DNA from 2 places in the Phascolarctobacterium sp. Marseille-Q4147 genome. Region 2 is predicted to be linked to the other one. Evidence: a T-box and tRNA genes for the amino acid it is inferred to sense, from the RefSeq annotation. Region 2 holds a T-box; the other holds one or more tRNA genes.
What was found. A T-box is a leader RNA that pairs with one kind of tRNA and senses whether it is charged. The one in region 2 lies ahead of leuS (leucine--tRNA ligase), so its partner is inferred to be a tRNA-Leu.
Positions count from the first base shown of each region.

Region 1: it has a tRNA-Leu gene. The T-box ahead of leuS (leucine--tRNA ligase) is inferred to sense a tRNA for this amino acid. The anticodon was not compared.

Region 1 covers NZ_CP072874.1:1,308,387-1,321,310, reverse strand. The annotation lists gene lysS (lysine--tRNA ligase) at 1-63, opposite strand, end outside; gene greA (transcription elongation factor GreA) at 82-558, opposite strand; gene KAH19_RS06270 (NAD(P)-dependent oxidoreductase) at 645-1,730, opposite strand; gene KAH19_RS06265 (quinate 5-dehydrogenase) at 1,740-2,666, opposite strand; gene dusB (tRNA dihydrouridine synthase DusB) at 2,725-3,732, opposite strand; gene KAH19_RS06255 (type III pantothenate kinase) at 3,831-4,607, opposite strand; gene KAH19_RS06250 (biotin--[acetyl-CoA-carboxylase] ligase) at 4,729-5,727, opposite strand; gene KAH19_RS06245 (transporter substrate-binding domain-containing protein) at 5,910-6,701, opposite strand; gene KAH19_RS06240 (hypothetical protein) at 6,852-7,343, opposite strand; gene KAH19_RS06235 (hypothetical protein) at 7,351-7,941, opposite strand; tRNA gene KAH19_RS06230 (tRNA-Leu) at 8,070-8,155, opposite strand; tRNA gene KAH19_RS06225 (tRNA-Leu) at 8,474-8,559, opposite strand; tRNA gene KAH19_RS06220 (tRNA-Leu) at 8,589-8,674, opposite strand; gene KAH19_RS06215 (lytic transglycosylase domain-containing protein) at 8,785-9,405, opposite strand; gene coaE (dephospho-CoA kinase) at 9,395-10,003, opposite strand; gene mutM (bifunctional DNA-formamidopyrimidine glycosylase/DNA-(apurinic or apyrimidinic site) lyase) at 10,016-10,837, opposite strand; gene polA (DNA polymerase I) at 10,868-12,924, opposite strand, start outside.
Region 2 covers NZ_CP072874.1:1,606,003-1,623,988, forward strand. The annotation lists gene KAH19_RS07580 (proton-conducting transporter membrane subunit) at 1-400, shown strand, start outside; gene KAH19_RS07585 (NADH-quinone oxidoreductase subunit C) at 405-1,913, shown strand; gene nuoB (NADH-quinone oxidoreductase subunit NuoB) at 1,926-2,648, shown strand; gene KAH19_RS07595 (N-acetyltransferase) at 2,809-3,291, shown strand; gene KAH19_RS07600 (exodeoxyribonuclease III) at 3,463-4,215, shown strand; gene uvrB (excinuclease ABC subunit UvrB) at 4,556-6,568, shown strand; T-box leader at 6,631-6,827, shown strand; gene leuS (leucine--tRNA ligase) at 6,888-9,377, shown strand; gene KAH19_RS07615 (IS3 family transposase) at 9,949-10,812, opposite strand; gene KAH19_RS07620 (hypothetical protein) at 10,812-11,171, opposite strand; gene KAH19_RS07625 (endonuclease domain-containing protein) at 11,466-11,840, shown strand; gene KAH19_RS07630 (helix-hairpin-helix domain-containing protein) at 12,066-12,722, shown strand; gene KAH19_RS07635 (DNA internalization-related competence protein ComEC/Rec2) at 12,722-14,869, shown strand; gene KAH19_RS07640 (helix-turn-helix domain-containing protein) at 14,933-15,217, shown strand; gene holA (DNA polymerase III subunit delta) at 15,233-16,303, shown strand; gene KAH19_RS07650 (glutamine synthetase) at 16,507-17,986, shown strand, end outside.

The sequences.
Region 1 (12,924 bases), 300 kb from region 2:
GATTTCGTTTTCGGTAAGCACTGCAGCTTCTTCTGTATTAGGTTTGTTTTTTACCTCTGCCATTATCGCCCTTGCTCCTTTTTATTTAATTTCTACGATTTCGTAGGACAATTCACCTACAGGGGTTTTAGTAATAACAATGTCATGAACCTTACGGCCCAGAATTGCTGCACCTACAGGGGATTCGTTGGAAATACGGTTTTCGAACGGATCTGCTTCGGTAGTACCAACAATGGTATAGGTTTCTTCATCGCCGGTTTCTACGTCCTTCAGCAGTACGGTAGAACCAAGAGATACAATGCCTGCTGCTTTGCTGGCACTGTCATCGATGATAGTAGCAGTTTTAATCATCTGCTCCAGCTCCAGAATACGGCCTTCGTTTTTACCTTGGTCTTCCTTGGCCTGATCGTACTCGGAGTTCTCGCTCAAGTCGCCCTGTGCTCTCGCTTCTTTCAGGCGTTCAACGATTTCTTCGCGGATTTCGCCCTTACGTTGAGCTAATTCTTCTTGTAATTTTTTTAAGCCTTCAGCTGTTAAAATAGTTTCCTTGCTTGCCATTTTCCTGCTCCTTTATCATTATTTATATAAAAATTTACTTACACACATATATTGATTATATATGTTGCCGGATTTACTTGTCAATATCAGCAGCCATGCACTGCCAGGGCATGCTGAGCGTTATGCTTGACTTCCTCAATATGCTGGGTAGAAACAGCACGTTCAAAATTGCGGAAGCCCGCCATCTTGAAGTTATGCTTATCTGCCAGCTGTGAAATAAGATTGATCTTATTGATATCCAGGGATCTGCCTAAGGAGAAGTTTTCATAACGTCCATCCAGTGCCAGAATCATGGTTTCTGCCATGCACGCATAGGACGTGTGCGGCGGGAAGCCGAAGTTGAAATGAAAATCTACGTCACCTGGCACGTTAATAACGCCGCCTTCGATTACCAGCACATCGTTACGCTTCAGTGATACATCACGCGATACGTTACGCGGACGCGCAACATCGCATACTACGGCACCGGGTTTCAAATCGCCGGGTTCAATCAAAAAGTCGAGCGCACTGGTTACGGTAATAACAATGTCAGCCTCCTGCAGGGATGTGCGGATATCCTGGCTTACGGCAACCTCGCAATGATTTTGCTCAATAAGCTCCTGCGCCAGCTCCTCCAGCGGTCCCATATGACGGGCAACAAGCGTAATATGCTTAACCTCTTTTGCCAAAAGACGTACGGAAGCAGCACCGATAGAGCCGGTGGCACCGACTACGACAGCACGGCATTCCTTCAGGTCCTTGCCCATCATTCTGGCAGCCTGCTTGGTGCCCTGAATAGCGGTAGCAACGGTATAGCTGTTGCCGCTGGTAACTGCTATATCCAGATTTTTTGCTACGGTAATGCCTGCATCACCGACGATGGAAGTGAAAGCTCCCAGGCCGACAATCTTGGCTCCCAGCTCCTGAGCAACCTTGCCGGACTCGATGATTCTGTCCATAACAAATTCCTCAGGCAGCTCCACCATCTGCTTAGCAGTCAGCGGACAGCCGATAAACCAGCCTTCGGCTTCGGCATAAGGACTCTTGATGCCGGTAATATGAGAAACCTTGAAAGGCTTCTTCATTTTCAGACAGGCTTCGATTATCGGGTCGGGAATATACCTCATCAATGGTGATAAGTGTTCCATATCCTGCAGGGATAATGGATGTAGAATAAAAGCAAATTTTTCCATAAAAACAAACTACTCCTTCGTACCAAAGTACTCAACAGAAGATTCTATATGATAATGCTCTAAAAGCTTCAGATATTCATCCGCCGTGAGCGGTTCTTTACCGCCGTGCAATGCAACCAGCATGGCCTCCATAACATTGGTGCCGAAGCTGCGTCCTTGAATACAGGGAGTTGTCGTAATCAGCATTTTGATTCCCGCCTCCTGCAGCATCACTCTATCAGCAGCAGTAACTGTATTAGTAATAATCGTTTTTCCCGGCAGCTTATCCGGCATAAACTTTTTTATATAATGAAAATCACCGGCAATGATATCATTCTCCAGAAAATATTCCGGATGACGCACTACCCGCACTTCCTGATCCTTGCCCATGGGGTAAAACCAGCTTACCGGCAGCTTGGTAACAAGCGGTGCCAACAGCGCTGCCCACCATGCAAGCGCCTTCAGCGAATATAACGGCTTATTGACATTCAGGCCGAAAATAAGGTCACCGAAGGTAACCTCAGCACCTGCCTCCAGCAATGCCTCCGCCATACCAAAGCGGTCCACGCCGCAGACCATCAGCACCTTGCTGCCCTTTATCGGCACCTTGCCGCCGGCCGCAAGTGATTTAATCAGCTTACGCTCCAGCGAATTTTTCAGGCCGCTGCCATCCAAAACCGGTGTTTTTTTTACATTAGCAATCAGATGAGCCGATTCACGGAAAGTATAACGCTTTTTGCCTGCATAAACATATAAATCCGTACCGCCCAGACCGATGGCATCAGCTTTGCCGTCCCAGCGTTCCAGGAGCTGACGTGCTCTGTCAAAATCGCCGTCGGTTCCCCGGCGTTCGATGCTGATTTTGCGTCCTCCCAGTTCCAATATGGCGCCGGCATCACGTTTAGATGACCCCAGACTGATACTTACTACATGTTTTGCGTTGTTAGCTGCTTCCATGTTTTTAACTCCCTAAATGCTTCTTTTACAAATTATTATTTTAACATATTTGCGCGTCTTAGACAATGCCAGATGCAAAATGTTTTTCTGTTTCATAATAGCGATGCGCGCATTCGCTGTATTCTGCCAGCAGCTCCGTAAACTGCTCCTGCGTATCAACCTTATGGAAGCGTCCTCTGAATTCCGCTGCATGCGGCATGCCTTTAAGATAAGCAGAAATATGACGGCGCATCTCTTTTACCGCTACCACTTCGTTCTTGTAAGCAATGAGCATTTCCAGATGCTCCGCCGCCTGCGCCAGACGCTCCTTCAAAGAAGGCGGCTGCGGCAGCGGCTCGCCGCGCAATGCTGCCGCCAGTGCGGTAAACAGCCACGGGTTGCCGTCAGCACCGCGTCCGATCATCAGTCCGTCGCAGCCTGTCTGCTCCAGCATCCGCAATCCGTCCGCTACCGTAAAGATATCACCGTTGCCGAATACAGGCACCTTTACGGCCTGCTTTACGTCGGCAATAATGCTCCAGTCGGCCTTGCCCTCGTAAAACTGCTGGCGTGTACGTCCGTGTACGGCAACAGCGCTCACGCCTGCTGCCTCCACGGCACGCGCAATCTCCACCGCGTTGCGGTTGGCATCATCCCAACCCGCGCGGAACTTTACCGTCACCGGAATCTTTACGGCCTTCACCATCGCCGCCAGAATATCATGCGCCAGCTGCGGATTCTTCATCAGCGCCGAGCCTTCACCGTTATTGACAATCTTCGGCACCGGGCAGCCCATATTGAAATCAATCATATCAGCACCGCTGGCCTCTACCATGCGTGCAGCCTCCGCCAGCTCCGCAGGCACGCTGCCGAAAAGCTGGATGGCCGTCGGACGCTCGCCGTCATCAATGCGCAGCATTTCGGTAGTCTTGACGTTTTTGTACAGCAGGCCCTTGGCACTAACCATCTCCGACACGGTCATGCCGCAGCCCAGACGGCGGCAAATCAGGCGGAACGGCAAATCCGTAATGCCTGCCATCGGCGCCAACGCCAACGGTGCAGACAGCTCTATATTACCAATATTCATAAATATAACTCCTATCGAAAAAAGCTGCCGCGCAGCAAAACGCTACTCACGACAGCTTCAAACTTTTTTCTCACGAGCGACGGAATAAATCCCGGCTCTTATTTAGCGTTTTTTTCGTACAGAATGCGTAAACCATCCAAAGTCAGGAAAGGCTCTACAACATCAATACAATCAGATTCCGCAGCCATAGTATTGGCAAAGCCACCGGTAGCAATAACATAAGCATCGCCGCCGAGCTCCTTCTTCATATGGTTGACAATGCCCTCCATCTGACCTACGAAGCCGTAAATAGCACCTGCCTGCATAGAACTTACAGTATTACGGCAGATAACGGATTTAGGCTTAACGAGTTCGATACGCGGCAGCTTCGCTGCACGTTGGAAAAGCGCTTCTGTAGAAATGCCGATGCCGGGCGCAATAGCACCGCCCAGGTATTCACCTGTCGGCAACAGAGCACAGAAGGTGTTGGCAGTACCGAAATCAATGATAATCATCGGCTTGCCCAAATGACTGAATTTATGGAAGGCTGCCACAGCGTTAACAATACGGTCTGCACCAACCTCCTTGGGATTATCATATTTAATGAAAATGCCGTTTTTAACGCCAGGTCCTACAACCATCGGTTTAATGCCGAAATAGCGCTCACACATGTGGCACAAGGGAATCAGCACCGGAGGCACAACACTGGAAATAATGACGGAAGAAATTTTATCCATTTCCACATCACTATAAGCAAACATGCTGCGCAGCATAATACCAAATTCATCTGCAGTTTTAGAACGGTCTGTAGAAAAGCGCCAGTGTACCTTTAAAGTCTTATCCTCGAAAACACCGGCTACGATGTTTGTATTTCCTACATCCACAACAAGTAACATTCTAAGATCCTCCTCGGAAATCTGCGTTCCATTCGCAAAATACGGCATAAAAGCCTTTTTTATTTTACCACAAAGCGGAAATATTGCAAGAAGAAATTGTAGCTATTTAACGCTCAACTTTTTACGCGTACTCATTCCCCTTAGCCTTCGCCGGACGGATAGAAACATCACCGGCTACAACCTTTTCCTTGCTGCCGTCCTCGCGGCGTACAATCAGCAAGCCTTCTTCATCAATATCCTCGGCCGTACCGAAATAAGTCATATCCGGAGCAATGACCTTTACTTCCTGACCTAAGGTGCAGGAATAACGGCGCCATTCGTCAAATATGGGGCCAAAGCCTTCCTGTACCGCAGTTTCATACAGGTCCTCCATATTTTTGAGGATATCGCACAAAAGCTCTACTCTGGTAAAGGGCTCCGTTGCGGCATCAGCCACGGAAACAGCAAGGTCGCGTACTTCTTCCGGATAATCTTCGGGAGAAGCGTTGGTGTTGATACCGGTGCCGATAACAACATAATTGATATGACCGAATTCGGCATTCATCTCCGTCAGGATGCCTACAAGCTTGCGTCCCAGCAGAAGAACGTCGTTAGGCCATTTGATAGCGGCATGAACACCGGCAATCTTGTTGATAGCCTTTACTACGGCAACTGCTGCCAAAAGCGTACATTTGGAGGCCTCCTGCGGAAGGAACGGCGGCTTCAGCACCACGGAAAACCAGATGCCCTTCGCATAGGGGGAAATCCAACCGCGGGATAAACGGCCTTTGCCTGCGCCCTGCTCCTCTGCTACTACCAGCAGACCGTTTTCACAGCCTTCATTGGCCAATGCTTTAGCAAGATTGTTGCTGGAATCAACACTGTCGCGATAGCAGATATTGCGTCCCAGCCATTTTGTCTGCAGGCGGGACAAAATTTCCTGCGGGAACAGACGGTCAGGAACCTCGCGCAGAATATAACCGCGCTTAGGCACAGACTCAATCTCGTAGCCCTCGTTCTTCAATGCCTGGATATGCTTCCAGATAGCAGTGCGCGAAACCTCCAGCTCCTTGGAAATCTCTTCACCGGAAACCGGTGTCCCCTTACTGTTTCGCAACAGCTCCAAAATACGTTTACGCATATATATCATCCTCTCCGATTCTCTTAATACTCTTTGTTTTACGTCTAAAGCCTGTCTGTGCAGACATTCCGATATGCAAAGAGTAACACCAGGTTAACCAAAAGTCAAGTCTAAAGTGAACGATGCCTTCGATAAAAGTAAAAAACCGCCACACCTAAGTGCAGCGGCTCATAAATCAACCTTTATTTGATATACTGGTCCTCTAGCTTATCAAGCGTACCATCCATATCCTTTTCTTCCATAAAGAAGTTTACGTAGTTCAGCCAATCCTGGTCACCTTTAGCCATCAAGATACCAAAGTGATTTTTCGTGAACGGATCATCTAACAGCGGTGCTGCCAGACGGGCATCATCACGCACATAGCGACGTGCTTCCATAGTTTCGGTAATCATAACATCAGCCTTGCCTTCGGCAATCAGCGCAGGAATTTCTGCATTTTGCTGGTGTACCAAAAGTGTGCAATTAGGCAGATTGCTCAGAGCAAATTTTTCATTAGTGCCGCCGGGATTAACCATAACGCGAACGCTCTTCTTATTCAAATCCGCTTCGGATGTAAATTTCTTTGCATCAGCCTTGCGACAAAGAATCGTCTTACCGAATGTCAGATACCCATGAGACATATTCATTTTTTGCTCACGGGCAAAGGTTCTTGTAACACCGCACATAGCAATGTCAAACTTTCCAGCCATAGTGTCAGCCTGCAGTGTTTTCCATGTAGTCGGTACATATTGCACCTTAACTCCCAAGGACTGTGCCAACAGCTCCGCTACCTCAACGTCAAAGCCTTCATACTTGCCGGTTTCTTTATTAAGATAGCTCATAGGCTTATAATCACCGGTACTGCCGACCAGCAAAACTCCACGAGCCTGAACATCTTCAATTTTTCCTGCCTCTGCGCTCGGAGTCAAAGCACCAATACCACAAATTGTCGTTGCCAACAGCGCACCTACACATAATTTCTTCAAATTTACCATACTACCATCCTTCTTTCTTATCTGCTATGCAGCAGATATTTTGGATGTATTATACAATATTTATCGCCGGTTAGCTAGAATTTTATCACTTTTCCACAGAAACAAATTCAATTAAAGGAAAAGTGTTAAGATATTTACACAAGCAAGCCTCTAATACCATTTGCTCTGCACACGCACCCAGGCACCTGCTCCGCCCTTGCTGCGCACCTGCAGCCACGTGCCTTCATCAACCGGCTGCAGCAAGGTCTTGTCAACCTCCAGCTTAGCAGTTGCTCCCTTTACCGTCTGCACCTCAATAACGCAGGGAGTATTGGCCTTATCCATGCGTGCTTCCGCCAGCTTATAAACATCGCCCTCACGCAGCTGATATTTAGTGCGGTTTTTATCCTCTACTATCTTAGTCTGCACTGCTTTAACCGCAGTAGGCACCGCAAGCTCCAGCTTATCCGTCACATCCAGCTCCTCGCCCTTGGCGAAGCCGCCCGCCAACTGCGCAGTCACAGAAGGCTGACTGTAAAAGCTGTCGCCCTCCTTCACGCTGTAGCTTCTGTCCTTCAGACCAAAAATATTCATACCGATTGCAAAGCCTGCCAGCAGGCAGAGCAATGCCGCAATCCTCATTACCAGCTTATTACTCATCATGCCCACCTCACATCAGCTTCGCATCCGAAAGCGCATTGTATTTCACAAAGCCCGGCTTGCCGTTGAACTCAACCTTTTTCCACTGGCCTACATAAGGAAAGCGCAGCAGATTGGTAGAAAAATCAAGGTCATATTCCTTGTCATCAACTAAAACACGTCCCTTGGTTTCACCGCTGCCTCTGTCCGCCTGCAGCACAAGTACCTGCGTACCGGCAGGAATAATATGCCGCCTTCCGAAAAACTTGCGGAACTGCAGTTGCTGCTCCGTAACAGCATAGCGTTCATCCTTATCCTGACTGGAAACTGTATCAATATAATCCAGCTTAACACCGACAGACAGATAATCAATAACCTTGCCATGCAGCCCTGACGGGTCGCTGTACATAGCAGCCTTATCCTGCAGCACAACGCACTGCAGCCTGCCTGTTTCCACCTTGGCATAATGCAGCTCACTCGTAAGCTTCGCCGCATTGTAATGCGGTGAGGTTTTATTGCTGCTCCAGGCATAGCCTGCTCCGGCGATAAAGCCTATCAGCAACGCCGCCACACACACAGCAGCAGTTTTTCTGTTTATACTCTGCAATTTATCAAATGCCATCAGCACACACTCCCTTAGATAATAATTTCAGAAGCTTATACTATGCTTACATTTTCTCATACTTGCAGAGCTTTCGCAAGCAAAACAAAAAAAGCCCAAGAGCCATGCTCTTAGACCTGAGATTTAAATGGTGCGGTAGAGAGGATTTGAACCTCCACGGGGTCTCCCCCACTAGCTCCTGAGGCTAGCGCGTCTGCCGTTCCGCCACTACCGCATGCTTTATGCTTTTCGTTGCCGTCATAAGCAACATAGATATAATAACACAAACGGCAAGTCATGTCAACACTATTTTTAAATTTTTTCTGCAAAAATTTAAATTAAATCTGGAGGCAGCATTCGAATGCAAGACGCATGCCTTTGAACCATACCCTTTAGCGCCAGAAGCAGATTTTCCCGCCGAATAACTGCTTGATACTTAAGCAAACCTAAAAAAGCTGACTTCTGCATATTGCAGCTGCATTCTTATAATATAGCAAAACAGAAAAACAAAAAAGGACTCATGCGTTAACATAAGTCCTCATTAATTCAATGTTGGTGCGGTCGGTGGGATTTGAACCCACACGGGATTTCTCCCACCACCCCCTCAAAGTGGCGTGTCTGCCGTTCCACCACGACCGCGTCTTTGGGATAAAGTTCATAAATAAAAATGGTGCGGTAGAGAGGATTTGAACCTCCACGGGGTCTCCCCCACTAGCTCCTGAGGCTAGCGCGTCTGCCGTTCCGCCACTACCGCATGCTTTATTCACTTCGTTGCTGTCATAAGCAACATAGATATAATAGCATATTCTGACGCACTCGTCAAGTAATCTTGCGAAAAAAATTTTATAAAATCTTCCTTCGCTATTACTTTATCTTATCCTTATAAAGCAGATAATACTTATCCCTGTCCTGCAGTACCTTGGCAACATATTCGCGGGTATCGGGATAAGGGATAGATTTTATATCATTGAAATTGTAATCCCAGCCGTTTTCCTGCATCCATTCATGCGTCTGTCCGCGCCCTGCATTGTAGGCCACCATCAGCAGTACCAGGTTATGCTGAAATTCGTGCTCCAGCTCGCCTACGTACCAACAGCCCATGCGGATATTTTTTCTCGTCTGGTACAAATCACTGTCCTGATAGTTCTCCAGGCCCATCTGCTCAGCAATCCAACGTCCTGTTTCCGGCATAATCTGCATCAGGCCTACAGCTCCGACTTTGGAAACAGCATCATGCTTAAAGTTGCTTTCATTTTTGATAATGGCAGCGACCAGAAAAGGATCTACATTATTTTTCTTACTGTAGGTCACAATATCCTGCTGATAATCCCACATATAAACGAAGCGCATCTGCACAGTATCGCTGCTCCAGACCTTCCAACCGCCGAAGCCTATGACAAACAGCACGCCAAGAAGCAGCAGCCATCTGTACAGCCTTCCGTGTGTCTTAGTCCGTCTGCTGCGGGCTTTGCGCTTACTCTTCACCGACGCCACCCAAAAGCAGCTTCAGCTGCGAACGCACAGCCTGCATGGTTTCCGCCTGACTGCCGCTGTTGTCCAATACTACATCGGCATATTTTTTCTTTTCTGCCAAGGACATCTGCGCTTCAATGCGCGCATTCACCTCGTCCGCAGTCATGCCGCTGCGCAGCATTGCTCTTTCAACCTGCTGCTGACGGCTGACGGATACCAGCCACACGCTGTCCACATTCTTGTGCCAGCCACATTCAATCAGCAGAGGCACATCCAGCACTGCTGCCTTATGTCCCTGTTTACTGCTTGCAGCCAGAAAGCTTTCTGCCTGCTGCCAGACTATTTTATGGATAATAGCCTCTACTGCCTTCAGCGCTTCTTTGTCATGAAAAATGCGCTCGGCAACCTTGGCTCTGTCAAGCGTTCCTTCCTCGCTCAGATATTCCTTGCCCAATACGGCAATCACCTGCGCCAGGCCTTCGCTGCCTGCAGCTACTGCCAGACGTGCTTCGGCATCCGCATCAAAAACAGGCAGTCCCAAACTGCGCAGCTCTGCCGAAACTGTACTTTTACCGGAAGCAATGCCTCCCGTCAAACCTATTGTTATCATTATTCTCCACTCCTACCTTTGGCAATGCTCACAATAAACCGTGCCTCTGCCGCCTACCTTGGTTGTCTGCAGCAGCGCACCGCATTTTTTACAGGGCTTGCCGCCTCGGCCGTATACCAGCAAATGATTCTGGTTATCGCCCTTATTTCCTTCGCCGTCCTTATAATCACGGAAGGTTGTGCCACGATTTTTGATGCCCTGCGCGATTACCGCATTGACTGCCTCACACAAGCTGCCTACCTCAGCAGCGCTCAGGCTGCAGGCTTTGCGCATGGGCAGAATGCCGGACAGAGCCAGACATTCATCGGCATAGATATTGCCAAGACCGGCAATAATCTGCTGGTCCAGAATAAAGCTTTTGATAGCCTTCTTGCTTTTTTGCGCCAACGGCAGCAGATATTCGGCAGTAAAGCCTTCACTCAGCGGCTCCGGTCCCAGAGTTTCGTAGCCTTCAATATATGTATCGTTATCGGTTACCAGATACAGTGTACCGAAGGTACGGATATCCGTAAACCACATTGTTACGTCATCAGAAAGCGTAAACTTTATTTTAGCGTACGCCGGTGCAGGTGCGGCTGACGGCTGCGCCAACAGTGCGCCTGTCATGCGCAGATGCACTATCAGCTGCTGATTAGGTGCAGTCTGCAGCACCAGATATTTGCCGCGTCGGCCCACGCTGCTGATGGTTTTGCCCACCAGTCCTTTGATAAAGGCATCAGGCTGAGGATATTTTATCAATCGCTCCAGATATACTTCTACTGCTAAAATTTTCTTTCCTTCTATATGAGGCGCAAGTGTTTTGCGCACCTGCTCCACCTCAGGCATTTCCGGCATAGGTCTTCCCCTCTTTCCGTAAAGTATCCGTTATTTTGTTTCCGCCCAGTCGCGACCGCAATTAACGTCGGCCAGCAGCGGAATATCCAGTGACGCAGCACCTTCCATGGCTGTGCGCACAAGCTGTGCTACCTGCTCCTTCTCATCCTCAGTAACTTCCAGCACCAGCTCATCGTGTACCTGCAGCAAAATTCTGCTCTTGCACTGCGCCTTATCCAGCTCGCGCTGCACGGCAATCATAGCCTTCTTCATGATATCTGCGGCAGTTCCCTGAATCGGGGTGTTGATAGCTGTACGCTCCGCAAAGCTGCGAAGATTGAAATTACTGCTGCGGATTTCCGGCAGATAACGTCTGCGTCCCATCAGTGTGCTGACATAGCCTTGCTCACGTGCCTTGGCTACAATATCTTCCATATATTTTTTTACGCCTGTATAGCGTTCAAAATAGCTGTCAATATAACCTGCTGCCTCTTTGCGGCCGACATCCAGCTGTTTGGCCAGGCCAAAATCGCTGATGCCGTAAACAATGCCGAAGTTAACAGCCTTCGCACGGCTGCGCATTTCGGGCGTTACTTCTTCAAGCGGCACACCGAAAACCTCGGCAGCGGTGCGCGCATGGATATCCTGACCATGACGGAAGGCCTCCAAAAGCAGCTCATCCTGAGCAATGCAGGCCAGAATACGCAGTTCAACCTGCGAATAGTCACAGCTCATCAGCAAATCATATCCTGCTCCCGGAACAAAAATACGGCGAATCTGTCTGCCCTCCTCCGTGCGTGCAGGAATATTCTGCAGGTTGGGATCAGTGCTGGACAAACGGCCTGTTACCGTTACCGTCTGCTGAAAGTGCGTATGAATGCGTCCCGTTTTAGGATTAATCAACGGCTGCAGACCTTCCAGATAGGTGGACTGCAGCTTCGCCAGCTTGCGGTGCTCCAGAATGGTGGCAATCAGAGGATGCTTGCCCTCCAGTGCTTCCAGTACCTTGGCATCGGTAGAATAGCCTGTTTTCGTCTTTTTGATTACCGGCAGCTGCAAGCGTTCAAATAAAATCACGCCCAACTGCTTGGGAGATTTCAGGTTAAATTCTTCGCCCGCCTGTTCCTGTGCCAAAGCCTCCAGCTTGGCAATACGGTGCCCCATATCCTCGTTCAGCTGCAGCAAAAGCTCCTTATCCGGTGTAATACCGGCAAACTCCATCTGCGCCAGCACCGGTGCCAAAGGCAGCTCAAATTCTTCATACAGCTTGAGCTGCTGCTGTTCAGCCAACAGGCCACGCAGCTTAGATGCAAGCTGTTGCAGATTTTCGCAAGGCGTTGCCAGCACTCCCGGCAGATTGCGGCGGCTCAAATCCTCCAGACTGTAGGAGCTGTGGCCGGGGTCGGCAACATAGCCTGCCAAAGCAACATCATCCGCTATTCCATGCACCTTCACCTTGCGGCACAGGCAGCATTTATAAAGCTCCTTGCTGTCTATTGTTATCTTTTTGCTGTCCGCGTCTGCCAGCCAGCTGTCGAATTTATCCCAACAACCGCTTTGCGCGTCCAGCACATAAATTTTATCATCAACCAAAATTTCGGCACTGCTGAAATACAGCTCCGGCAGCTGTCCTGCTACCTGCGCATGCACAGCAACAGGCTGCTTTGCTTTGGCCAAGGCTGCAAACAGCTCCTCTGCCAGCTGCGGCGTATTTACCGCAAGCTGCGGCAGGCCTTCCTGTTCGACAGCTTCACCGAAAAGGTCAAAGCTGTCCTGCGCACCGCCAAGTACCGCGGCAAAGCGCTCGTACATATTGCGAAACTCCAAATCCTGCATCAGGGTGCGTGCTTCCTCCTTCATCGGCTGCAGCTCGTAGGTCTGCACAGCGGTATCAACCGGTGCTTCCGTGCAGATTGTTGCCAGCTGCTTCGACAGTAATGCAGATTCCTTATTGTCCGTCAGCTTCGTCTTTAACGATTTGCCGGAAACCTTCTCGATATTCTCCAGCACCGTTTCAACATTACCGTATTCCTTAATCAGCTTCATTGCTGTTTTAGGACCTACGCCCGGCACGCCGGGAATATTATCCGAGGTATCACCCATCAGGC
Region 2 (17,986 bases):
GACTCGTAATATGATGCGTATTCACGGTATGATTAAGGATGTACCGCATACTGCGACCTTCTGGCTTTTGGGTATGCTGGGCATTTTGGGCTTGCCGCCGATGGGCCTTTTCTTCAGTAAGTTTTACATTATGGCGTCCATGTTCCGTGAGGGACATTGGGTAGCAGGCAGTCTGCTGATTATCCTGCTGGCCGGCGTTTTAATCGGTATTTTGTACCACGGCATGCGTATGCTGTGCGATAAATCAAAGCGTCAACCCTTGGGCGATTTGCTGGGCCTAACCGACGTACCGGTGCTGGCAGCGCTGCTGCTTTTGACCTGCGTGGTGGGCGCCGGCTTTGAAAATATTCCCTGGCTCAACAATCTGCTGAACCAGGCTGTGCGGATTATAGGAGGCTGAGATAATGCTAGTTAAACCGGAAAATTTGCGTGGTGCTGCCAATATCTGCAGCGACAGCGGCAAGCGTTCGCTGGCTGCTATGTTTGGCGCAGACGAAACGCTGCAGGGCGGCGGTCTGGCCATCTACTGCCTGTTCTATAATGCTGCTAAACGCGATATCGATGTTTTGAAGGCTCCGTTCCCCGCGGACGGTCCGTTGGAATATCAGTCGCTGACTACGCTGCTGCCGGCGGCTGCCTGGTATGAGCGCGAGCTGCATGATATGTTCGGCTTCGAGCCGCAGGGACATCCCGATATGCGTCCGCTGGTGCTGCATGAAAGCTTTCCCGAAGGCTTCCATCCGTTGCTGAAAAAATATCCCAAGGATTATGATGCACGCGGACATCGTGAATACGAAATGCTTACCTCTCAGGGCGAAGGCCTTTTTGAGGTTCCTGTAGGTCCTATCCACGCAGGCATCATCGAGCCCGGTCATTTCCGTTTCAGCCAGGCCGGTGAGGCTATGCTGCAGCTGGATGCCAAGCTGTTCTTTACCCACCGTGGTATTGAAAAGGCTGTCGAAGGCCTGACGCCGATGGAAGCGCTGCCGATTGTAGAACGCATTTGCGGTGCCTGCAGCGTTGCAAATACGCTGAGCTTCTGTCAGGCTGTAGAAAAATGCTCAGAGGCGGAGGTTCCTTACCGTGCGTGGTTAATTCGTACACTGGCTGCGGAGATGGAGCGCTTGTATAACCATGTGGGTGATACAGGCAACATTTGCGCCGGTGTCGGCTTCTCGCCTGTAATCAGCATGGGCACGCGTCTGAAGGAATACTTGATGCAGCTCAACGAAATGCTGGCAGGCAACCGCTTCCTGCGCGGTCTGATTATCCCCGGCGGTGTGCAGTATGATGTTACCGATGCTATGCTGGAGGAAATCGAGGAGGTTCTGCGCGAGGTCGAAGCTGTTTATGCCGATATGGTGCATATCATGTGGGAGCAGGCGAACTTCGTCAACCGTATCCGTACAACAGGCAGAGTGCGTCCGGAAACAGCCTTTGATCTGGCGATGGTTGGCGTGGGCGCGCGTGCCAGCGGCAGTAACCGTGATAGCCGTAAGGATATCGGCTACGGTATTTATGATGAGCTTGATTTTGAAGTGATTACGGAAACAGCGGGCGATGTCGAAGCACGTATCAAGGTGCGTATCGGTGAGGTAGCCCAAAGCCTGAAGCTGGTGCGTCAGCTTATCAGTAAGCTGCGCCGCAACGCAGAAACGCAGCTGGCGGTTGAGCTGGGCGAGCTGCAGCAGGAGGAAGGTCATTTTACCTGGGGCATCAGTGAATCTGCCCGCGGTGATAATCTGCACTGCCTGCTGCTGGACAAGGAAGGCCGCATAGACCGCCTGTTTGTGCGCAGTGCCTCCTATCCTAACTGGCCGGCGCTGACTGTGGCGGTACAGGGCGACATCATCCCGGACTTCCCGTTGATTAATAAAAGCTTTGAGTTATGCTATGCCTGCATAGACCGCTAAGGAGGTGGCAAGATGTTAAAAATGCTGGAGGCAATTCTTCACGGAAAGATTGCTACCGAAAATATTGATACTACGGGCCACAAGCGTCTGCGCGGCCAGCTGCAGTGCGACGGCTGCTGCGACGGCTGCGGTGCTTGTGCCGCTGCCTGCCCGGTCGGCGCTGTGAGCGTGGCTGACGGTAAAGCAAAAATAGATTACAGTAAGTGCGTTTTCTGCGGCCGCTGTGTAGAGGCCTGCGCGCGTAAGGCGTTGGTGCATACGAACCATGATGCTTTGGCGCAGATTCTGGCTGACAGTGCCGTTGAGGTCAGTGAGGCAGTTACAGCGAAATTGGGACGTTCGCTGCATGTGCGTCATCTTGACGCAGGCAGCTGCAATGCCTGCGACTTTGAGCTGGGTGCGATGAGTAATCCTGTTTATGATTTGCATCGTTACGGTATCGCCTTCGTTGCTTCTCCGCGTCATGCGGATATGCTGATGGTTACCGGCGTGGTTACGCGCAACCTGGAGCAGGCGCTGCGTATGACCTATGACGCTATGCCTGAACCGAAAATGGTTATGGCCTGCGGTGCCTGTGCCTGCGGCGGCGAAACCTATGGCAGCACTTATGCTGTTGTAGGACGTGCGGCTGACGTGGTGCCGGTTGATATTGCTGTGCCCGGATGCCCGCCGCGACCGGCTGCAATTATTGTGGCTTTGTGTGCTGCGGCAGACATGTTGAAGGAAAGAATGTAACCTTGTTTTAAAAAAGAATTAATCAGTATTTTATTACACTGATTAATTCTTTTTTGCATTTTTATACTTGTACTCTGCTGTAATACGTGATAATATATAGAAAATCAGTTACGTTCGATAAACTGATATGGGGAATACAAATGAGGGGGTTTGAAAAATGATTGTTTTTAGACCGGCAACTTTCAGCGATGTAGAACATATACATAAATTGCTGAATTATTATGCAAAGGAAGGCTTGATGCTGCCACGTGCGCGCAATTCGATTTATGAGAATCTGCGTGATTATATTTTAGCGGTGGAAAATAACCGTCTGTTGGGCTGCGGTGCGCTGCATTTTGTCTGGGACCGCTTTGCGGAAATACGCTCGCTGGCGGTGGAACCGAGCCTGCAGAAAACAGGTATAGGCCGTCAACTGGTGGAGCATTTGGAAAAGGAGGGCATTGAGCGCGGAGTGACGATGTTTTTCACTCTGACTTATCAGCCGGGATTTTTTGCCAAGTGCGATTATATTGAAACGGCGAAGGATAAGCTGCCGCAGAAGGTATGGAAGGAATGCGTGTATTGTCCGCAGTATCCGTACTGTAATGAAATTGCTTTCATCAAGACAACGGTTGATTACGAGCCGTCGCAAATCAAATTCTAAAATTTAAGGGCTGCCGTGCGCATTTTGTCATCGCTGATGACGAGGCTGCGCTGAGGGCAGCTCTTTTATTTTTTCGCGTTGAATGTTACAATAATCAAATAGAGTAGAAAAAACGCACGGTGATTTTGCCGCTGCAGGGTCAGATAAATTTACGGAAAAGAGGTTGAATTTATGAAATTATATTCCTGGAATGTTAACGGTTTGCGTGCCTGCATGACGAAGGGCTTTGCTGAATTTTTGCAGGAGGCGGCACCGGATATTATTTGTCTGCAGGAAACGAAGATGCAGCGTGAGCAGGCTGATTTTGTGTTCCCCGGCTATGAGGAGTATTGGAACAGTGCGGAGCGCAAGGGCTACAGCGGTACTGCTGTTTTTACGAAGGTTAGGCCGCTGGCTGTTACCTATGGCCTGGGACAGGAGGAGCACGATAAGGAAGGCCGTGTGATTACGCTGGAGTTTGAGAGCTTTTATCTGGTGACGGTGTATACGCCTAATTCCAAGGATGGTCTGGCGCGTCTTGATTACCGCATGGTGTGGGAGGATGTGTTCCGTGCTTATCTGCAGGAGCTGGATGCGAAGAAGCCGGTTGTTGTCTGTGGTGATCTTAATGTGGCGGCTGAGGAGATTGATTTGAAGAATCCTAAGACTAACCGCAAGAATGCAGGCTTTACGGACGAGGAGCGCGCTAAGTTCCGCGAGCTGAAGGCTGCGGGATTTACGGACAGCTTCCGTTATCTGCATCCAGAGGAGGTTAAGTACAGCTGGTGGAGCTATCGCTTTAAGGCGCGCGAGAAGAATGCGGGTTGGCGTATTGATTATTTTGTGGTGTCGGACAGAATTGCGGATAAGCTGCGGAGTGCGGAGATTCACAATGAGGTTTTCGGCAGCGATCATTGTCCGGTAAGTGTTGAGCTGGATGTGTGAATTTCTGGTGTCGCAATTGTATATCGTTCCAATCAGAGCAATTTCTTAACGCAAATTTCGTGTGGAACCAAGACGAAGCGGCGCAAAACTCGCGCTATGCTGACAAATGCTACTATAAAAATTAGGCATAGCGCTCAGACATTGCGCCCCTTCTGTGGTTCCAGACACTTATTTGCTAAAATTGCTATTCATTACACGATATAGCAATTGCTCGTTGACAGAGAACATTGCAAGGTAAGTGTTGAGCTGGATGTGTAAGGGTTGATTCTGGCGTTGCAATTGCATATTTTGTACTTTCATTTTTACGGTTTTGGTTTTTATTTTTTAGTTGGTGATGAACATGGATTTTAAAATTCAGGCTCCGTTTGAGCCTGCCGGCGACCAGCCGCAGGCGATTGCCAAGCTGGCGGAGGGCGTGGAGCAGGGCCTGCGCACGCAGGTGCTGTTGGGCGCAACGGGTACAGGCAAGACGTATACGATTGCGCAGGTAATCAATAAGGTGCGCAAGCCGACGCTGGTGATTGCGCATAATAAGACGTTGGCGGCACAGCTGGCGAGTGAGCTGAAGGCGTTCTTCCCGGAGAATGCGGTGGAATATTTTGTTTCGTATTACGATTATTATCAGCCGGAGGCCTATATTCCCCAGTCGGATACGTATATTGAGAAGGATGCTTCGATTAACGACGAGATTGATAAGCTGCGCCATAGTGCGACCAGCGCTTTGTTTGAACGCAAGGATGTTATTATTGTAGCCAGTGTTTCCTGTATTTACGGCTTGGGCGCGCCGCAGGAGTATTATGATATGGTGCTGTCGTTGCGCCTGGGGCAGATTATCGACCGCCAGAAGATTTTGCATAAGCTGGTGGAGATTCAATACAATCGTAATGATATTGATTTCAAGCGTGGCACCTTCCGTGTGCGCGGTGATGTGATTGAGGTTATTCCGGCGGCGTACGGTGAAAAGGCTGTGCGCATTGAAATGTTCGATGACGAGGTTGACCGCATTGTGGAATTTGATGTGCTGACAGGCGAGATTCTGGCGCAGCGCAATCATGTGGCAATTTTCCCGGCGAGCCACTATGTAACGAGCCGTGAGAATCTTGAACGCGCTATGAATGATATCCGCGAGGAGCTGGACGAGCGCCTGGATGAGCTGAATAAGCATGGCAGATTGCTGGAGGCACAGCGTCTGGAGCAGCGCACGAATTACGATTTGGAGATGATGCAGGAGATGGGCTACTGCTCCGGCATCGAAAACTATTCCCGCCATCTGGCAGGGCGCAAGGCCGGTGAGCCTCCGTTTACGCTGGTAAATTATTTCCCTAAGGACTTTTTGCTGGTGGTGGATGAGTCGCATGTAACGCTGCCGCAGATTCGTGCTATGTACGCCGGTGACCGTTCGCGTAAGGAGATGTTGGTGGAGCATGGCTTCCGTCTGCCGTCGGCCTATGATAACAGACCGCTGACCTTTGACGAGTTTCAGGCGCAGATTAAGCAGGCGATTTATGTTTCTGCTACGCCGGCGAAGTATGAGCTGGAGCAGGCAGACAATGTTGTCGAGCAGATTATCCGTCCGACCGGACTGCTGGACCCGCAGATTGAAATCCGCCCGATTAAGGGACAGATTGACGATTTACTGGGCGAAATAAACAAGGTTGCCACCGCAGGCGAGCGTGTGCTGGTCACTACGCTGACGAAGCGCATGGCAGAGGACCTGACGGAATATCTGAAGCAGGCAGGCGTGCGTGTGCGCTATCTGCATTCGGAAATCGCCACGATTGAAAGAGCGGAGATTATCGACAGCCTGCGTGCCGGTAAGTTTGATGTGCTGGTAGGCATTAACCTGCTGCGTGAAGGCCTTGATTTGCCGGAGGTATCTCTGATTGCGATTCTGGATGCGGACAAGGAAGGCTTTTTGCGCAGTGATACGGCGATGATTCAGACCATAGGACGCGCTGCGCGTAATGCTCACGGTCGTGTTATTATGTATGCCGACCGTATTACCGACAGCATGCAGCGGGCGATAGACGAAACCAATCGCCGTCGCGAAAAGCAGCAGGCGTACAACGAGGAGCACCACATTACGCCGAAAACGATTTATAAGGAGCAGCGCCAACTGATTAAGCTGACGAAGGTGGCAGATACGGAAGAAGCCGAAGCCTATGGCAGCAGCAAGAAGCTGAAGCAGAAATCAACTAAGGAGCTGAACACGCTGGCCCGCGAGCTGGAAAGACGGATGCAGGAGGCGGCGAAGGCGCTGGACTTCGAGGCGGCGGCCGAGCTGCGTGACCAGCTGATTATCGTCAAGGGACAGCTGGGGCAGAAGCTGGTGCCGAAGAAAAAGAAAAAATAAATGCCGATGCGGGAGTTTGACTTTTCCTGCTTTGCGTTATATAATATACAAGATATTTTTATTCAAATTCTGTGAAGCGGAGCAGTAATCTGCAGTATCTTTCAGAAAGTCGGCGGTTGATGCAAGCCGGCAGTTAGGGCAGATGAACTCACCGTGAAGAAGCCGCAAGGAAATGTGCGGACGTGATGCTGCGTTAAGGCTAATTGAGTGGCGGCTGTAGCCGCAATCAGGGTGGTACCGCGAATTTTTCGTCCCTGACCTTTTTTAAGGTCGGGGATTTTTTATTTTCGACCAACAATAATACCTGGGAGGTAATGAAATGATTCAAGAAAAGTATGCTCCCCATGCTATTGAAGCTAAATGGCAAAAATACTGGGAAGAAAACAAAACCTTTAAAGTAGAGATGGATAAGGATAAACCTAAATCCTACGTTCTGGAAATGTTCCCCTATCCGTCCGGCAACCTGCATATGGGCCACGTTCGTAACTACTCCATCGGCGACGTAATCGCACGTTTCCGCACCATGAAGGGCTTCAACGTTCTGCATCCGATGGGCTGGGACTCCTTTGGTATGCCTGCTGAAAACGCAGCTATCAAACACAATATTCCGCCTAAAAAATGGACTTTGGAAAACATCGCTAACATGACCCGTCAGCTGAAGGCTCTCGGTCTGTCCTATGATTGGGACCGCGAGGTTACAACCTGCAAGGAAGATTATTACAAATGGACTCAATGGTTTTTTGAGCTGTTCTACAAACGCGGTCTGGCAGTTAAAAAGGAATCTGCCGTAAACTGGTGCGACACCTGTAACACCGTATTGGCTAACGAGCAGGTTATCGACGGCAAATGCTGGCGCTGCGACCATGAGGTTGTTAAAAAGGATTTGAGCCAATGGTTCTTCAAAATCACCGATTATGCTGATGAGCTGCTGAAGGATCTTGACCTGCTGCCGGGCTGGCCTGAGCGCGTAAAAACCATGCAGCACAACTGGATCGGCCGCAGCGAAGGCTTGGAATTCTCCTTCGAAATTCCTGCACTGAACGATACTGTTGCTGTTTACACCACCCGTCCGGATACTGCTTACGGCGTAACCTTCATGGCTCTGGCTGCCGAGCATCCGCTGATTAAAAAGATTTGCGAAAACAATCCGAAGGCTGACGAAATCAATGCTTTCTGCGAGCGTGTACGCAATCAGTCCGAAATTGAACGTACCTCCAGCGAATCCGAAAAAGAGGGCGTATTCACCGGCGTATACTGCATCAACCCGTTCACCGGCCGCAAGGTAGAAATCTGGGTAACCAACTATGTACTGTATGATTACGGTACCGGCGCTGTAATGGGCGTTCCTACCGGTGACCAACGTGACTGGATGTTTGCTGACAAATACGGCATTGAAAAAATCGTTACCATCTGCCCGATTGGCAAAGAGCTGAAGCTGGAAGAAATGACCTGCGCTTACGAAGAAAAAGAAGGCATGCTGGTTAACTCCGGCGAATTCACCGGCATGGAAATGCACAAGGCTATGAGCGCTATTATGGACAAGGCTGAAGCTGAAGGCTTCGGTAAACGCCGTGTAAACTATCGTCTGCGCGATTGGCTGATCAGCCGTCAGCGTTATTGGGGCGCTCCGATTCCTATCATTTATTGCCCGCACTGCGGCGAGGTTCTGGTTCCGGAAGAGCAGCTGCCGGTTCGCCTGCCTGAGGACGTAAGCTTTACTGCTGGTGCTAAATCTCCGCTGGCAACCTCCGAGAAATTCGTTCACTGCAAATGCCCGAAATGCGGTGCTGACGCAACCCGTGAAACCGATACCATGGACACCTTCCTGTGCTCCTCCTGGTACTATCTGCGTTATACCGACGCACACAACGACAAGATGCCGTTTGACAAGGAACTCAATAACTATTGGGGTCCTGTAGACCAATATATCGGCGGTATTGAGCATGCTATTCTGCATCTGCTGTATTCCCGCTTCTTTGTAAAGGTTCTGCGTGACGCAGGCCTGGTTGATTACGATGAACCGTTCAGCAACCTGCTGACTCAGGGCATGGTAATCAAAGACGGTGCTAAGATGAGTAAATCTCTGGGCAACGTTGTTTCTCCGGAAGAAATTCTTTCCAAATACGGTGCCGATACCGCGCGTCTGTTCATCCTCTTTGCTGCTCCGCCTGAAAGAGAGCTGGAGTGGAGCGACCAGGGCGTTGAAGGCTCCTTCCGCTTCCTGAACCGTATCTGGCGTATTGTACAAGCTTTTGAAGCTGTTCTGGCACAAAAGGTTACCGAATATGATCACAGCAACCTGAGCGAAGCAGACAAGGACCTGCGTCGTGTACTGCATGGCAGCATTAAGAAGGTTACTAACGATATCGAAACCCGCTTCAACTTCAACACTGCTATTTCCACTATGATGGAACTGGTTAACGCTCTCTATGCTTATAAGGAAGCTGTTAAAGAGCCGAATGCAGGTCTGGTTTACGAAGCAATTTCCGACCTTATCAAGATGATGAGCCCGTTTGTTCCGCATATCACCGAAGAGCTGTGGCGCGGTGCTATCGATGCCAACAGCAGCGTACATGAACAAAGCTGGCCTGAGTGCGATGAAGAAGCACTGAAGGTTGACAATGTAGAAATCGTTCTGCAGGTTAACGGCAAGGTTCGCGGTCGTCTGACTGTTCCGGCTGAAGCTACCAAGGAAGAGCTGGAGAAGATTGCTATGGCTGACGCTAACGTTCAGGCTCATATCGGCGATGCAACCGTACGTAAGGTTATCTGCGTACCCGGCCGTCTGGTAAACATCGTAGCGAAGTGAGACCCGATTTGTAACGAGCGCGAGCGAAGTTAGAAATCGAAAAGGTCGAACGAATCCCCGTTGCGAGCGGATAGCGAGCAAAAAGAGGGGGAAAGTGACATCCACTTTGTCGCGAGCAATACCGAAGCGAGAAAGTGAAATGGTGGAACGAATCCCCGTTGCGACCGAACAGGGAGCAAAAAGAGGGGGAAAATAAAATTTGTTGCGAGCTTTAGTATTACTGGCCACTAACCACTAATTACTAACCGCGACCACCGCAGTTACAGCTGTCCTGCAGCAGGCAGTTTCCGCAGACTGTAGCGCGGACAAAAAAATAAGCAGTGCATGTCAGCAATGACATTATTTAGTAGTACTAAATAACGCTTACATTTTCAGAGTCTCTGAGAATAACGTAATTGTTATTCTTGGGGGCTCTTTTTGTTTTTTGTGATGTTTATTCAGCGATTAATTTAAAAGAGGATCCCCTCGGGGGGGTTGTCACCCGCAAGGGTGACTGAGTGGGGATAGCGTTGCACTAGTCAACAAATTTTAGACACAAATCACAAAAAAATATACAACAAAAATCTCTCTGTTATTCAGCTACACTTCTATAATGCAACTCGCGATATTGAATAGGCGTCAGATAGTTTAAAGAATAAGCAGGACGCTGTTCATTAAAGAAATGAATGTATTCTGTTACTTCATCTACAACAGACTTTTCTCCTGTTACATGAAAATCAGTAAACATTTCTGTTTTTATCCAACCATTAATCGCTTCCATTGCTGCATTATCGGTAGGTGTTCCTGCACGAGACATAGAATGGGTAATGCTATACATTGGCAACAAGTCATTAAATGCCTTAGACGCGTAAACGGAACCTTGGTCTGAATGTAGGATCATTTCATATTCTGGATATTGTTTCTTTAAAGCAATTAAATCCTCCAAACCGCTAATATATGTCATGCGGTCACCTCGTTTAGAAGAAAGAGAATGACTTACAATTTCATTATTCCAAAGGTCCATATACAATGTCAGCTCATAATAAATCCCTTTAACATGAAAAGCAGTCATATCGCTTACAATACATTGTAGCGGTCCATCAATCTGCATTTCTTTCATGAGCAGATTCGGAAAAATCCGGTATGAATCCCCTGGTTTCTTGTATTTGTAATGCTTAGCCTGACTTTTAATACCAGTAATTTTGCAACACTTATGTGCATATGCATCCGAAAGGATAAGACCGGTATCCAGACGAATCTTAGCGTTAAGCCAGCGATATCCGTGAGAAGGATATTTAGCATGGTATTCATTAAAAAGCAAAATATTACTAAGCAGATTCCGCATTTTTGTAGAAGGATGTGAGAGCTTCTTCTTCCATGCATAGAAGCTGCTACGCTGTACATTCATTGTTTCGCATATAAGTTTTACCGGAAATTCGCCAGAGAGTTCTAATATTACTTGGTATTCTTGTTGCCGTATAGAATTACTGTACCATCCCCTTTCACCGCATAGCCTTTTTTTAATCTAGCTTCTGCAATTCTTGCTTTAAGCAACTCACGAATTAATTCTTCCTTGGTCATAGATTGATAATCATCCGTGTTCGCAGAAAGTGCAGGTGCATTGGGACGTATTATATTACATTTTTGTTGTTTACAATTTTTTGCAGGCAGGTTATTCGCATCTCTGTACATACGCATATAGGTACGTGCTGTACCTTCGCAAATATTGTATAACTCTGCTGCTTGATAGCGAGTAATCTCGCTATCATATATTCGGCGACCAATGTCTAATTTTTCTTGTTTAGTGTATTTCATGGTAAACCTCCTGTTTAGACCGAAGTATTGCTTGTCTATTGATATATATATTGGTGTATTCCATTATATATCATCTGTACAAGAAATACCCCCTCTGTGTCTAAAATAAGTTTACCACTTCAGCGTTCAGAAAGAGTTCAAACAATAGAACCCCTCTCCGCCTCGACAAGCTCGGCACCTCTCCCCGAGGAGAGGCTCAGTCTGCCGATTTACGTCATATGAGAGGCTCCCCTTGGGGGGAGCTGTCACCCGCAAGGGTGACTGAGAGGGGAGAATAACTAAAGGAGAATAATTATGTTTAATAATTTATCAGACAGACCAACAAAAAATTTTGCAAAAAAATTACGTAAGGCAATGACCAGACAGGAAAAACATCTATGGTATGATTTTTTGCGAAATTACAGATGCAAATGGTATAAACAAAAGCCAATAGGCAGATATATTGCAGATTTTTATTGTGGACGGGTTAAGTTGATAGTTGAAGTGGATGGGAGTCAACATTACGAAGATAAGCATGCGAAATATGATGAAAGAAGAACAGCTTATTTTAATGATTTGGGAATAACAGTAATAAGATTTCCTAATAATGCTATTGATAAAAATTTTAATAACGTTTGTGATGAGATAGAGAAGGTTGTGTCTGCGTTGGAATTGATTATGAAAACGTAAGAAATAAAACTTTAAAAGAGGCTCCCTTAGGGGGGAGCTGTCACCCGTAAGGGTGACTGAGAGAGGATAGAGTTCAGAAAACAGCTGCACAGAAAAACCCCTCTCCGCCTCGACAAGCTCGGCACCTCTCCCCAAGGAGAGGCTCAGTCTACTGATGTACGTCATTATGATAGGCTCTATTTTTTGTTCTAAAATATTTTCCCAACACCCTAAGGAGGTATCCCCATGCAAGCAAAAGCTAAAAAACTAATCTTCATCGCCGTTCTCCTCACAGGCTGCATAATAACCAGCCTTATAAGCACCAATGACAAAGAAAAAGCATTGCCCGGCGGCAGCCTGCCGCAGTCCGCGCAAGGTGCGTTCGCGTCCAAAGCAACGCAGGCAAAAACAGTGCGCGTGCAGGTGAGCGGCGCCGTGCTGGAGCCTGGGATTTATGACCTGCCTGCCAACTGCAGAGTGGAAGAGGCCATTGCTGCTGCCGGCGGCTTGACGGAAAAGGCCGACAGCGAACGTGTCAACTTGGTGCGTAAGGTGCGCGACGGTATGCAGATACGAGTACCGGTGCAGAAGGCTGCAAGGACAAACAGCACGCAGAGGAAAAACGCTCAGGCAAAGTCCGGTTTAGGTGAGAGTGCGTCAGGAAAGTCCGGCAGTAATAAAGCAGGCTCAGGCAGAAACAGCAGCGTGATGCAGAGCGTGCGCATCAACAGCGCGAGCACCGGAGAGCTGCAGCAGCTGCCGGGCATCGGTCCGGCGTTGGCGCAGCGCATTGTGGAAACAAGAAACAGTGGGCGTTTTACCAGCGCGGATGATTTGCTGCGTGTGCCGGGAATCGGCAAAGCCAAGCTGGCGAAGCTGCGTGATTATGTGGAGGTAGATTAGTGCTGCAGAAAACACGTTATTTACGCTTATTTTTGCCCTTCATGCTGCTTTGCGTACTGCTCTTTCGTTTGCTTAGCGTGCCGCCGTCCGCCGAGCAGCAGCTTGCTGCCTGCGTCGGACAGCAGATGATTGTGTATGGAGCGGTGGAGCCTTTGAGTGTGCGCAGGCAGGATGGCTTTAGCAGTGCAGTTCTGCGCTGCGAAAATGTGTATAGTGATACAGAGCTTGCTTACAGCGGACGCTTGCGCGTAAGTGTGAAGGGCGAGCTGCCGCAGGCAGGCTGCGTGGTGCTTAAGGGAACGTTGGAGCGTTTGGACAGCCTGCGCAACCCCGGCGGCTTTGATGCTGCGAGCTATAACAGAGTGCAGGAGCTTGGCGGGCGTTTGAGCAAGGCGCAGCTGCTAAAGACAGAGCCGCAGGTTTTGTGGTGGCAGCATTTTGCTTTGTGGAACAAAAAGCTGAGCGAACGCATAGAATCTACAGCAGGTGCTGAATATGGGGCACTGCTGAGCGGCATGGTGCTTGGCGGCAGTGGCAGGCTGGACGAAGAAACGCGCGAGCTGTTTACAGATAATGGTCTGGCACATCTGCTTTCTGTTTCGGGCACGCATATTGTGCTGCTGACAGGCATGCTGCTTGCTTTGCTGCAGTGGGTACCGCTGCCTTGGCGTAAGGTTATTGTTATTACTTTGCTGATTGCTTATGCATTGCTCTGCGGCTTGCGTCCGCCGGTGCTGCGGGCGCTGGCTATGAGCAGCGTCCTGCTGCTTGGCGGCAGCGGCGCGGAGCGCGGGCGCTTACTGTGTCTGGTGGCGGCACTGCTGTTGTGTCTGCAGCCGTTATGGCTGGCCGATATAGGTTTTCAGCTATCGTTCGGGGCGGCGGCCGGTCTTTTGTGGCTGCTGCCTGCATGCCAAAGGCTACTGCCACAGGCCTTGCCTGCGCCGATAGGGGAAGCGGCAGCTGTTTCGCTGGCAGCGCAGCTGGCTGTCCTGCCGCTGGAGGTGTACTATTTTCACCAAATTTCGCTGATTGCATTGGTAAGCAATATCGTGCTGGTGCCGACATTGGAAATCGCGGCGCAGTTGGCACTTGTGGGGGCACTGTTGCCCGTGTACGGAGAGTATCTGTTGCAGCTTGCTGCCTGGTTGGCAGCGCAGGTGCTGACGCAGGCACGCTTTTTTGCCGACCTGCCGTACAGCACGGTGGTTATCGGCAAGCTGCCTGCCTATTGTTTTGTGCTTTATTATGCAACGTTGTTTGTGTGGGCGAATTTCCTATGGCTGCAATTTTGGAGTAATAGGGAGCGGCGCTGCATCCTGCTTTTGCATGCTTTGCTGCTTGCCGGGACGCTTGCTTATCAGCAGTATCGCACGCTGCCACTGGCCTGCTATTTTCTGGACGTGGGGCAGGGTGATTGCGCTGTTATTGTCACACCTTCGCAGCGGGTGGCAATTATTGATACCGGCGGTTTGAAAAATATATCGACTGCAACGCGCGTGATTACGCCGTTTTTGCGCTATCTTGGCAAGCGTGAAGCGGATATCCTGCTTTTGAGCCATTATGATTTTGACCACGTCGGTGCTGCAGCGGACCTATTGCGACAGCTGCGGGTGAAAAAGCTGCTCCTGCCTAACGAAGCGCTGACGGAGGAAAGCAAAAGGGTGCAGCAGGAAATTTTGGCGCAGGCCGGCAGGACGCAGGCGCATGTAGTGCAGAGCGGTGAACGCTATGCGTTGGATGATAATGCGGAGCTTGTTTTAGTTGATGTACCGCAGCAGGCTGTGCCGGGAAACGAAGCTAGCACGCTGGCGGCGCTGCACAGCGCGCAGGGCAGCGTGCTGTTTACAGGCGACATGGGGGAAGAACGTGAGCAGGGGCTGCAGCTACAACAGTACACTGTGCTGAAGGCAGGACATCACGGTTCGCATTACAGCAGCAGTATGGAATTTCTGGAGCAGGTGCGCCCACGGCTGACGGTGATTTCCTGCGGGCGCGGCAATCGCTACGGCCATCCGCATCAGGAAACGCTTGAGCGTTTGCAGGCCATAGGCAGTGCTGTTGTCCGAACGGATGAGCTGGGGTGCATTAAAGTTGTTTTTGACGCAGAGGGAATAAAATGCTATGGCTACGCGGATTTACAGTGAAGCTGTTGTCAAAATATAACTCATAAGTTATAATTAAAGGAGAGTAATTAAGGAGTGAGGAAAGTGAAGAATAGTGCAGTGGGTTATGAATGGCAGGATGTAAGAAAGAATATTTTTACACCGGAAGAAATTTCTGCCAGTGATTTGCGAGTTGCTTTAATCGGTGAACTGATCAAGGCACGTCAGGATAAGGGAATAACCCAAAAGCAATTAGAGCTTTTGAGCGGAGTAAAGCAGCCTGTAATTGCTAGAATGGAAAACGGTACCTCTATTCCTAAAATCAGTACAATCTTAAAAATACTTGCACCTTTGGGAAAGACTTTAGCCATTGTACCGTTAGAAAAATAATAAGAGGGAATACAGATGGATATTAAACCGGAAAACCTGATTTCACTATTACAACAGCATAAGCCGCTGCCGCAGGCGCAGGTACTGCTTTTGTGCGGCGAGGAGGATTACTACCGCAACAGCATTATTGCCGCGCTGCCGGAATATGTTTTTGGCGATACGCCGGAGGCTGACCGCGAAATAACGGTCTTTGACAAGGATACCAATTTATCCGGGCTGCAGGCGGCTGTCAACAGCTATCCCTTCTTCTGCGGCAAATCGCTGATTTTTTTAAAGGATGAAAAGCTGTGGGCAGCAAAGCCTGCCAAAGCAAACAGCGCTGCGAATGCGCAGGATGATACAGATTCCAAGAAAATGGAGCAGCTGGCGGCGATAGTCAGCGATGTACCGGATTATTGCCTGCTGGTTATCAGCAGCAAAAAAATGGATAAGCGGACCAAGCTGTATAAGCAGCTCAAAGCAAGCGCGCTGATTTGTCCGTGTGAGCGCATTAAGGAAAGAGAGCTTGATGACTGGCTGTACGCGCAGGCAGCAGCTTACGGTGCACATTTTACCAGAGATGCGCTGGCTGCCATCAGCGAATATATTGAGCCGGTGAAGGAAGAAATTCCCCTGGATTTGCTGCAGCAGGAAATCGGCAAGCTGGCAATTTATGCCGCAGGACGCAGAGAATGGACGGAAGATGATGTGCTGAATGTTTTTGCACTGCTGCCCAACGCCTCATCTTTTGCACTGACCAATTATATTATGGCAGGCAAGCTGAAGCAATGTCTGGAGCTGCTGGCGAGCGAACGCAAGCACGGAACCTATATCCTGCCTTTGAGCGCAACTGTCGCATTTAAGCTGCGTCAGGTGCTGCGCTATCTGGAGCTGAAGCGCAGAGGCTACGACCAGAAGGGCATTATGGAGGAGCTGGGGATGCGCAGCCCATATGCCTACAGATTTTTGGAGCGCGACAGCAGGCGCTTTGATGAAAAGCGTCTGACGGAAGCATTGCTGGGACTATCAGATATGAATATCAAGCTGCGTCAGGGCGGACGCGGCTACGAAAAGCTGGAGGAAATACTTGTCCGCCTGCTTGCATGATATCTTATCCTCAGAAATTAAAGCTGGACAAAAGCACTTAATATCTGCTATAATAATAAGACAGTCAACGAGGACTTTTTTGAGTAAGGAAGTAGTGTGTCCATGCTTAAAAAGGTCCTTTTTCGTTTATCTTGCAGAAAATATGTAGGGAGCATTTTTCTGCAGCATGATAATTAGGGAGTATTGAGAAAGGAGGCAGCCTTATGGCTGCACTGATCATGAACAACAAAGATTTACTGTACGTAATTAAACCTGAAGAACAAAACGAAAGCACTCTGCGTGAGCTTCTGACTCTGCATCCGGAGATTCAGTTCGTATCTCTGATGGGTGTGGATTTTGCCGGTAATGATACCGACGAAAAAATCCCGATGAAGATTTTCCTTGAGGATATCGATGGCTTTTTGGCAGGCAGCGCAGCACAGACTGACGGCTCCTCCGTTGTGCTGACCGGTATCGCTACTCTGAACGATGCCCGCGTTGATATGAAGGTTGATAAAACCGTTAACTGGTTTGTTGATTATAACTATGAGCATTTTGACGCAGAAAGCGGTCGCATGATCGGTACTCTGCGCATTCCCTGCTATCTGATTCACAACGGCAATCATGTTGATTCCCGTTCTATTTTGAATGATACTCTGGCTTATGTAGAAAAAGAAATCATGGATTTGTTTGCTAAGCATCCGGTAATTGCCGGTCTGGAGCATGTAAATCCTGCTGAGATTGAAAAGCTGCTCTTCACCAGTGCTACAGAGCTGGAATTTTGGGTAAAAACTCCGCGTGAGGACGCACCGCTGGAGGCTCTGAGCTCCTCTCAGGTAATGCAGGAGCAATACTGGCAGCGTACCCGCGGCAACGTGCGTACTGCATTGGAGCAGACTATCCAGACTCTGGAGCTGTACGGTCTGGAGCCGGAAATGGGCCACAAGGAATGCGGCGGCGTTAAAGGCCAGATTGACGGTGCAGGTCATATGACTCACGTTATGGAGCAGCTGGAGGTTGACTGGAAGTTCAGCAGCGGCGTTCAGACTGCAGATAACGAGCTTTTGGCACGCATCATCGTTAAAGAGGTTTTCCGCATGAACGGCTTGGAGGTTTCCTTCCAGGCTAAACCGATTCCCGGTGTTGCAGGCAGCGGTGAGCATACACATGTAGGCATTGCCGCAAAAATGAAAAACGGCAAGATTGTCAACCTGTTCTCGCCGAAGGATATGCACAAGGACTTCCTGTCCGCTGTCGGTTACGGCGCTCTCATGGGCCTTTTGAAAAACTACGAGGTAACCAATCCGTTTATCTCCTGCACCATTGACTCTCTGAACCGTCTGAAACCCGGCTTTGAAGCTCCTGTCTGCATCGTTACCAGCCTCGGTCTGAGCCCGGATAATCCGTCCCGTAACAGAACCATTCTTGCAGGCCTGATCCGTGATCTGGACAACGATAAGGCTACCCGTATTGAAATGCGTTCTCCAAACCCGTACACCAACACCTACATCGCTATTGCTGCCTTCTATCTGTCCTGCCTCGATGGCATTAAGGCTTGCGTAGAATCCGGCAAGGACCTGAAGGCTCTGGAAAAAGAAATTTCCAAGAAGGCCGGCGAAGAGGGCTTCTATCTGGATACCGACCGTCAATACCGTACTGAGGAAGACGTTTTTGAAGATTTCACTGCGGAAGAACGCAGCAAGC